3 regions of the Perlucidibaca sp. genome follow, and region 1 is predicted to be linked to each of the others. Evidence: predicted binding sites of a transcription regulator. Region 1 holds the regulator's gene; each other region holds the start of a gene.
What was found. Region 1 encodes sigma-54, which starts transcription at its own class of promoters, with help from an activator protein. Its sites were predicted from a motif close to ANTGGCATNNANNTTGCTNT; they were not measured.
Positions count from the first base shown of each region.

Region 2: a site for sigma-54 is predicted at 1,352-1,371, ahead of AC14IB_RS07700 (flagellar basal body-associated FliL family protein). Genes of this name have one in related genera too.
Region 3: a site for sigma-54 is predicted at 1,140-1,159, ahead of flgB (flagellar basal body rod protein FlgB). Genes of this name have one in related genera too.

Region 1 covers NZ_JBXMRC010000022.1:11,530-14,772, forward strand. Annotated here, with positions in the region: gene lptA (lipopolysaccharide transport periplasmic protein LptA) at 1-340, shown strand, start outside; gene lptB (LPS export ABC transporter ATP-binding protein) at 337-1,062, shown strand; gene AC14IB_RS06050 (RNA polymerase factor sigma-54) at 1,062-2,531, shown strand; gene hpf (ribosome hibernation-promoting factor, HPF/YfiA family) at 2,745-3,032, shown strand; gene rapZ (RNase adapter RapZ) at 3,203-3,243, shown strand, end outside.
Region 2 covers NZ_JBXMRC010000026.1:52,128-55,370, forward strand. Annotated here, with positions in the region: gene AC14IB_RS07695 (flagellar motor switch protein FliM) at 1-824, opposite strand, end outside; gene AC14IB_RS07700 (flagellar basal body-associated FliL family protein) at 837-1,310, opposite strand; gene AC14IB_RS07705 (protein-glutamate methylesterase/protein-glutamine glutaminase) at 1,465-2,553, opposite strand; gene cheD (chemoreceptor glutamine deamidase CheD) at 2,555-3,157, opposite strand; gene AC14IB_RS07715 (CheR family methyltransferase) at 3,154-3,243, opposite strand, start outside.
Region 3 covers NZ_JBXMRC010000026.1:36,959-40,201, reverse strand. Annotated here, with positions in the region: gene flgM (flagellar biosynthesis anti-sigma factor FlgM) at 1-164, opposite strand, end outside; gene flgA (flagellar basal body P-ring formation chaperone FlgA) at 250-978, opposite strand; gene flgB (flagellar basal body rod protein FlgB) at 1,217-1,636, shown strand; gene flgC (flagellar basal body rod protein FlgC) at 1,639-2,064, shown strand; gene AC14IB_RS07600 (flagellar hook assembly protein FlgD) at 2,080-2,772, shown strand; gene flgE (flagellar hook protein FlgE) at 2,805-3,243, shown strand, end outside.

The sequences.
Region 1 (3,243 bases):
TAAAGTCGATGCAGAGGGCAACCTCTTAAATGCCCGCACTTTGGGCAAGCCTGCGCACTATGAGCAAAAAACGGACCCCGCCAAAGGCTTAGTCAAAGCGGATGCGAACGAGATTATTTTTGATAACACCACCGGCGTGATCACGCTGTTGGGCAATGCCATTTTGCGCCAAGACAATGCGAGCTTCAGCGGTCCGCGCATCGTTTACTCCACGTTGCGTAAGCAAATAGAGGCCACCAGTGACGCCAGTCAACGTGTACAGCTCACCTTTCCGCCCTCGGCTCGCAACAGCACTAAAACACCCTCGCCCGCCAGCAGCACTGGGAGTGCGAAACCATGAGCATCCTGCGGGTGGATGGTTTAGCTAAAAGCTATAAAGGTCGGACCGTTGTTAAAGATGTGAGCTTAGCCGTAGAAAGCGCGCAAATTGTTGGTCTACTCGGCCCTAATGGCGCCGGAAAAACCACTAGCTTTTATATGATTGTGGGCCTCGTCCCCATGGATAACGGTCGCATTCGCCTCGATGACGAGGACATTTCGCACCTACCCATGCACGGCCGCGCCCAGAAAGGCATTGGCTACTTGCCGCAAGAGGCGTCCATTTTTCGCAAGCTCAGCGTGCAAGACAATATTTTAGCGATTTTAGAAACACGTAACGACCTGGATAAAGCCGCTCAGCAAGCCAAGCTTGAATCCCTGCTGGCCGAGTTTCATATTGGCCATATTCGTACCAACCTTGGCATGAGTTTGTCTGGCGGAGAACGCCGTCGTGTTGAGATCGCACGCGCACTCGCCAGTGACCCGCAGTTTATTTTGCTCGATGAACCATTTGCCGGTGTCGACCCGATTTCGGTGGCCGACATCAAAGGCATCATCATGCACCTGAAGCAGCGGGGCATTGGCGTTTTAATTACCGACCACAATGTGCGCGAAACACTCGACATATGTGAGAAGGCCTACATCGTTAGCGCCGGCGTTGAAATTGCCGAGGGCACGCCCGCTGAGATTTTAGCCAATCCATTGGTGCGTGAAGTCTATCTTGGGGAGCAGTTCTCACTGTGATGAAAATCGGGCTCCAAATGGGGCTAGGGCAACACCTCACCATGACGCCGCAGCTGCAGCAAGCCATTAAGCTGCTGCAACTGTCTACACTTGAGCTTCAACAAGAGGTTCAAGCGGCGCTCGACAGTAATCCCCTGCTAGAGCTTGATGACGGATCTGATGCATCCTCCGACCCCATCACTCAGGTAACTGCCGGAACGCCCGAAACGGTTGATGCGGCAAGCCAAACGCTGGATCTAGATCACCAGCACGACCTTCCCAACGAATTGCCCGTTGATACCGCTTGGGATGATATTTATGCCGGCACCAGCGGCAGTGGCGGTGGCGACAGCCTCGATGAAGATGGCGATCCCATCGAAAGCCGCAGTGCTCTGGCTGAGACGCTGCAAGATCACCTACGCTGGCAGCTCAACCTCACGCGCTTTTCAGACCTCGATCGGCTCATTGCTGAAGCCATTATTGATGGTCTCGATGCGCGTGGCTATCTCACCGTTAGCTTAGAAGAGCTGGCAGCTACGGCCCTGCATTGGCGTCAGCAAGAAGCTGAAGAAGATGAAATCATTGCTGTTCTACATCGAGTGCAGCAATTCGATCCTCCCGGTGTCGCCGCTCGCAACTTAGCTGAATGTCTACTCATTCAGCTCGGACAGCGTGATGACGCCACCCCCGGACTCGCCGACGCTCGATTGCTTTTACGCGATCATTGCGACCGTCTCGCCAATGGCGATTTAGCGGGCATGATGCGCCTCACAAAGCTCAGCGAAGCGGCTGTACATCGTGCACTTAAACTTATCCGCGAACTCACGCCGCACCCCGGTGAAGGCTGGGCAAGCGCCGATGACAAGGCCCTCATTCCGGACGTAGTCGTGCGTAAAATGAATGGCCGCTGGCGTGTCGAGCTGAATCCGGATGCAGCCCCACGACTGCGCGTTAACAGTGGTTATGCCTCTATGCTGCGTCGTGCCGACAGCACCCGTGACAACCAATTTATTCGCGATCATTTGCAGGAAGCACGCTGGCTCATCAAGAGCCTGCAAAGCCGCCACGAGACCTTGCTTAAAGTCGCCAGCTGCATCGTGGAGCATCAACGGGGCTTTTTAGACGATGGCCCCGTCGCCATGAAACCCTTGATTTTGCGTGACGTTGCGGACGAAGTGGGTTTGCATGAGTCCACCATCTCCCGCGTCACGACTCAAAAGTTCCTGCATACACCGCGCGGCCTGTTTGAGCTGAAGTACTTTTTCTCCTCCCATGTCAGCACCAGTGCCGGTGGCGAGGCCTCATCCACGGCCATTCGCGCCATGATCAAACAGCTGGTTGCGGCCGAAAACCCGAAAAAGCCACTGAGCGACAACAAAATTGCTGATCTTCTTCAAGCGCAAGGTATTGAAGTTGCAAGACGCACCATCGCCAAGTACAGAGAGTCACTCAATATCGCCTCATCGAGCGACAGAAAACGCTTGCTTTAAGCCCTTGGCCCTATGCTAGAGTCAAAGCATACCGGTTGTTGAATGTAGTGAAGTATGTACCGTGTCACTCAGTTTTAACTGGGGACCTCTGCTTCCATCCTCGACAGGCCGCCCGGACACCTTGGCTGCAAGGCCACTCTGCCCGTCCGACCCGCTGAACGCTGGAAGCTCCGGCCCCCGCTGTCGTCACCCACGAAAGCGAGGAAGCGTCTCATGCAGATGACCATTAGTGGACACCACGTTGAACTCACCAGTGCGCTGAAAGACTACACCGCCAGCAAGCTATCTAAGGTCGAGCGACACTTCGACCACATCACCAGTATGCAAGTTATTCTCAGCGTCGATAAGCTGGTCCAAAAGGCCGAGGCCGTCATCCGAACGTCGGGGGCAAAGCTCTTTGCCATCGCAGAATCTGAGGACCTCTATGCCGCCATCGACGCGCTGTCGGATAAGTTAGACCGACAAATTGTGCGACACAAAGAAAAGCACCAGATGCACTGAGCCTTACCCAGGCACTTGTAACTGTACTGCTTACCATTGAATGCCCAGCCTATGCTGGGCATTTCTGCGTTATAGACCCTTGTTTTTAGGTTGATGACCACTTTGTCACTTGCCAACCGTCAGTATCACCACGAGGATAGAGCCATCCCTTTTTGCGACTGGTTCAACTCATGAAACTCGTCATTGTTAGCGGACGATCAGGCTCAGGTAA
Region 2 (3,243 bases), on a different contig from region 1:
ACGGCCAATCGTGAGACCTTAGAGAGCGACATCGTGCTTTCATTCAGACGTGCCACGACACTTAAGCTGGTGGCCTCGATACCGGCGAGCAAGCGCTGACGCCACTGCTCATCATGCTCTTGGCGGCTGGCGCGACCCTGCCCGCCCAGATGCTCCCGAACAGGATCAATGGCCGCCCAAGGCACCAACATCCATACGCCACAGTCATGACCGGGCATGGTGATCGCGAAGCGCGCGGCCAGCAGGTTATCGCTTTGCTTGAGGTGATCGACAAAGCGCAGGTCACTGTGGCGCTCTAACAGCGTCGGAGAAATATCCACCACGCTATGCCAGGCCTGCCCCAAGTCCGGCAGCAACGTGCGCCCAAGCTGTTGCATAAAGCGCGCCTCGGAAGGCGAAAACTCACTTTGCAGTCGCTTAATTCCTACCCCGCCTCGGCCACCGAAAAATTGATCGACCAGGGCAAAGACCAAGTCGGCCTCAAACACCAAATAAATGGGAGCACCCAAGGGCGATGCGAGAATCACACTGATATCGCAAGGCGGCGTGAGCATGCGTTGCAACTCACCAAATTTCATGACCGCAATACGCTCGGCTCTCACACCCTGGATATCGGGGGATAGCTGGCGTAAGCGCTGCTTTAACGCCTCGGCAAATTGCGTTTGCACTAACGAGAGCGCAGGAATTAGGCGCTGAACGGCATAGTCTTGTGTGGCAAAGTCATAGCGATCGCGGCCATCGGCAGCCTGAGGCTGAGCCGTTTCCGGTCCACGCATTTCATGCATGAGCGCATCAATTTCAGCCGGCTCTAGAATCTCGTTCATGACCTGCTCCGTTTATTGCACAACAAATTTGGTGAAATAAACGGCGGCTATTCCGTCACTCCCTGTCTCTTCTTTTAAGACGTTGTTAATCAGCTCCAGTGCTTGCGCTTGCAGTGCTTTTTGCCCATCGATGGTTTGTACGTTTTCGCGAAGCAAGGAACCAAAGAGCATGGTCAGCTCGCTTTTCACGCGTGGCATGACCTTTTCGAGCCGTGCGATCGCGGTGGTATCGCGCGTCATCACGTCTACTTCTACCTGCAAAAAGCGATAGCGAGCGCCGTCTTGAATGTTGACGACAAAAGTAGGATCAATGGTTTTGTACTGAGCTTCTTTTACCAATGGCTTAGGTTCAGCGGCTGGGCTTGTGGCCGCAGCACTGACTGCCGGAGGCATCAAAAAGTTTTTAGCAAGAAGTAAGGTGCCACCCACAGTGCCGGCTAAAACCAGCACACCCACGAGGCTAAGGATGATGACTTTCTTGTTCATGAGTTAATTTCCTAACAATATTGACCCGCCATATTGTTAACAAAGCAACTCATGTGCCAACTAAATTTACCATATTATTCAATGGCTTATAAATCTGCAGCCACTTTAAAGCGTCGTCTCGTTGACGATCGTCAAAATACTGGCGGAGTGAGACTTAGGCCTGACGGGCGGCGGCAAGCACCTTGCTCGCCAATTCAGAAGGCGCGCCACAAGCTTGCGATGCCCCCATCTCCACTGCCGCTCGGGGCATACCGTAGACCACACAACTTTCTGCACTTTGAGTCAGCGTATAAGCGCCCTGCTCGCGCAAACGCAGCAAGCCAGCGGCGCCATCTTTTCCCATACCCGTCAACAACACGGCTATGGCTTTGGCGCCTACGGTTTTAGCCGCTGCATCAAAGAGCACATCGACTGAAGGGCGATGACGATTCACCTCTGGCGCGCTAGATAAACGCGTTTCAAAACGACCATCGCTGCGACGATGAATTTCAAGGTGTGAGTGACCGGGCGCGATATACACCCAACCAGCTTGCACAATGTCTTTATCCACGGCTTCTTTTACTCTTACCTTGCAACAATCGTCTAAGCGCTTAGCAAACCGTGCCGTAAAGCCTTCGGGCATGTGCTGGGCAATCAAGACGGGCGGCGAATTAGGGGGAAGAACCTCAATAAATTGCTTCAGGGCTTCTGTGCCACCGGTAGATGCGCCCACCAGAATAATTTTGGCCGCGTTAAAAGCTGCATTCGTTGGACTAACAAGGGCAGAGTCAATCACTTGCATGGGGTTTCTGCGCCGGGACTGGGAGGCATTGTGGTCAGCAAGTCGAATTTTATCCGTGACCTCTTTAGCCATCGCGGATAAGCCGTCTTTTCCTCCCAACCCTTGCTTACACACCACATCTACCGCGCCCAGCTCCAGCGCCTGCAAGGTAAAATCACTGCCTTGCTCGGTGCGGCTGGAAATCATCAGCACCGGAATGGGATTCAGACGCATCAGGCGTTCGAGAAAGTCCAGACCATCCATGCCAGGCATTTCAATGTCTAAGGTCACCACGTCTGGCTGTAACTCACGAATAATTTCGCGGGCAGCAAATGGGTCCTCTGCGCACCCCACCACCACCATATCGCTTTCGGCATTTATCATTTTCTCCAGCAATAAGCGCATCGAAGGCGAGTCATCCACCACCACCACACGGATTTTTTGTGTGCTGAGGGAGTCTGTATCAGAAGCTAAACTTGTCATTTCAGACCCCTCGAATCATGCGCTGTTGGTACTCTTGCTCTTCGCGAATCACTAAAGAGCTTTCATCCGCTCGCAGGCGCCGAAGCTTGACCTGACCGCTATCCGGAAAAAAATACAGCTTACGGGGGCAGGTTTCCCCGAGATCACTAGCGGCCAGCGGGATGTCTTGTTTTTTTAAATACGCCAAGGCAAAGCTCACATTTTGGCGTCCAACCTCACTGTGCGTGAGTCCTCGCATAACACGAGCACCGCCAAACAGTTTCGCCTCGATGCTATTCGCCAACGCACCGGCAGCTAAGAGATGCTGAAGCAAGGTATCCATAGCAAACTGTCCGTAGCGCATGCTGTCCGCTCTTCCCCGAGCATCGGCCAACATAAAGTGATTCATGCCACCTACTCGGGTGACAGGGTCCCAAAGGCACGCAGACACACACGAACCCAGCACCGTCGCTAGCGCAACGTTGCCGGAGCTGACGAAAAATTCGCCGGGCATAATTTTCACAACATCACAGTTGAATTGATGATCATGAAATCGATTGCGTGCGAGATAGTCATCCCCCGGTAAGGGCTGACCTCTAACGGCACGCTGCAGTAGGCGTGTCATGTCACTTTGCCCGTCTGACGCAACTCATAAACCGTTTTACCGCGCAGCTTAAACAGCTCACTCAAGTGCAATAACGACTCTGAATG
Region 3 (3,243 bases), on a different contig from region 1:
GCTTTAGCTAGGCTCTGTGCGCGCTCCGTCAGCGTGGGTAATACGTCTTTATTTGCGTTCGACGAGGTGCTCGTTTCAGCCTTAAACAGTGACGGGGACTCACTGCTGCGCGACTCAATGCGGCGAATGACATTCGACGACGCACCATCCACTTTGTTCAGCATGGCTGAAACTCCTTAAAACAAGATGCTATGGAGTGATATCGGCACGTATCCGGCAAACTTTAGAAAATATTTCCAGTATTCAGGGCTAATTGGCGCGTACCAATTCCACATCGGAGGCACTGACAATCACGGCATCAATGATCCGTCCGGTACTGTTGTTCCTCACCCGAATGCGTTGGCCTATGCCGCCGTTGTCCAACGCCTCAACGACGGCCCGAATTTGGATGCTGCCCTGATCGGCCGTGAGGGTAAGCGATCGACCGCGCTCCACGATTGTTTTCGCGCGCAAGACGCTTTCACACAGTACCGTTCCCGAGGCCAAGGTCATTTTCGCTTCGTAGGCCGTGAGTGTGTCTTTATCAAAGGCGGCGCAGGGCAGGCTGGCAACATCTCGGCGCTGCCGTTGCCAATGTGCGGCATTGAAGGGTGTTGCCGCCATGATGGTTCGATTAGCAACCCAGACCCACTGTTGACGACTCAGGCTCATCGGTAGAAATAAGCGCCAGCCCGGTTTGTCATTGCATGACACAGCAACATGAACTTTCTGCTGGGAGTTCTGGCCCGGCGCAATTGTGAAACTTAAGGGTTGTGTACAGGCGGCGAGTTTAACTCTGGGGTCGAGTTCGCCGGCGCGCACCATCGCGGGCTCTTCACCTGAATGAGCCATTTGCGCCAATAGCCATTGTTCTGCTTGTAGGCGCAGTGCGGCCACGTTTTGCATAGAAGCAGACGCGGCACTCACGTTTTGGCCAGGCAAAAATGCCGTCAGGGCTAGTGCTATTCCTGCGCGATATGTCCAAGGAGCGTGATGCATAGCGTCAGATTTCCGACAGCCTATTAGGCGATACCAGACACTACGCAAAGCCTGTGCCATCTCCCCGCCAGAAATCTGGCAGTCCCGACAAAGCCTTGTCATTGCACGCAAAAATCCAGGTCAAAATTTAGGTAAGCAATTGAAATATTTAGCTAAATAAAACTGGCACATGCCTTGCTTTGATCGCTTACGACGATGTTATCGGCAGCGCATCGAGAAACTTTAGGCGGACCAGATTATGGCCATCACATTCGATAAAGCATTAGGCATTCATGAGCAGGCCCTTATGTTGAGGGCCCAGCGTAATGAAATTTTGGCGACCAATATCGCTAACGCCGACACGCCTAACTATAAGGCCAGAGATATTGATTTCGCTGCCGCGATGGAGCGTGCTCGTCCTAGGGCTGGGACTCAGTTCGTGACACTGCAGGCCACACACAGTGGCCATATCGGTGTAGATGGCCAGAGCCAATTATCTCCACTGGGGGCTCAGCTTCAGTACCGCACACCTCACCAACCCAGCCTGGATGGCAATACGGTTGAGATGCATATCGAGCAATCGGCCTATGCCGATAACGCGTTGCGGTATCAGGCCTCGCTGCAGTTCCTCGGTAGCAAATTTTCCAGTCTGAAAAATGTCATTACGGGAGGTCGCTAATCATGGCCAGTATTTTAGACATTGCCGGTTCTGCCATGAATGCTCAGATGCTGCGGCTTAACACCACGGCCAGTAATTTGGCTAATGCCAATACGGTCAGCTCCACCGAGCAAGGGGCATACCGTGCAAAGCAGACGGTATTTGCCACGGTCATGGAGACCTCCAATGCATTGTCGGCTAGTCCTGCAGGTAATCCTGTCGGGGGCGTCAATGTGCCGGAAATTGTGGAAAGCCAGGCGCCCGTTCCCAAGCGCTATGAGCCGGGTAACCCGATGGCCGATGCCGACGGCTATGTCTACGCCTCTAACGTCAATGAGGTGGAAGAGATGGCCAACATGATCTCGGCCTCACGCAGTTATCAAAGTAATGCCGAAATTTTTAATACCACTAAAACCTTGATGCTGCGCACCTTGCAGCTCGGCCAATAAGCAGGAGTTGAGGTCATGGATATTGCAACCTATCTCGGTAATAGCTCCAGCGCTGCTTCTGGTGTGTCGGCTACACCCACTGCACCTGCCCGTAAAAAGGATTTAGGCGCGCTGAATCAAGAAGATTTTATGCAGCTCATGTTGCAGCAGCTGAAGTCGCAGGACCCGTTCAAGCCCACTGATAACACTCAGTTCATCGCGCAAATGGCTCAGCTCAGCAGCGTGACGGGCATTAGTGAAATGAAAAACTCGTTGGTGGACGTGGTGGACTCATTGCGTAGCTCACAAGTGCTTAGCGCCTCGAACTTGCTAGGACGTGACGTCTTGGTCAGTAAGGACACCTTCAGCCTGAGTGCTGCAGCGCCCAGTGTTATGGGCCAAATTGAGTTAGCCAAGCCCGCGCAGCAGGTAGACATCGAAATCCGTAACGCGGCTGGAGAGGTCGTGCGTCGTATGCAATCTGGCGCACAAGCTGCAGGACCCTTGCAGTTTGCTTGGGATGGCAAAGATGACAGCGGCGCAACCGTGGCGGCTGGAGACTACAAGATTCAAGCCACTGCCATGACCAATGGTCAGCGTTTGGCCATTGAAATGCAGATGCGAGCACCCGTTACGGGCGTGAGCCTACCGACCGGGGGGCAAGGCCCTCAGTTGCAAGTTCAAGGCCTCGGCACACTTAAATTATCTGATGTGAAAGAAGTGGGCTAAGCCCACATACCGTCCAATTTCGGAGAAATACCATGAGCTTTCGTATCGCACTCAGTGGCTTGAACTCAGCAGCCACCCACTTAGATGTCACTGCCCACAACATTGCCAACGTCAACACGGCCGGCTTTAAGTCCTCGCGCGCGTTGTTTTCGGATGTGTTTGCTACCGCCAGTAATGATCTGTCGGCCACGGCGACCGGGGCAGGTGTGCAGGTGGCCTCGATTCAGCAAAAATTTGGTCAAGGTAATGTGGACTTCACCAACAACAACCTCGATATGGCCATCAGTGGCGAAGGCTTCTTTGTTATGAAGGGGCGCGAGGGCACGGTCTATACACGAGCAGGTGCTTTTAGCGTGGATCGCGAAGGCTATGTGGTGAATAACGACTTGCAGCGTCTACAAGTATTCCCGGTCTCTGAAACCGGAGAATTCGCTACGGGTGCCCTCAGTGATGTGCGTTTGCTCACCACTG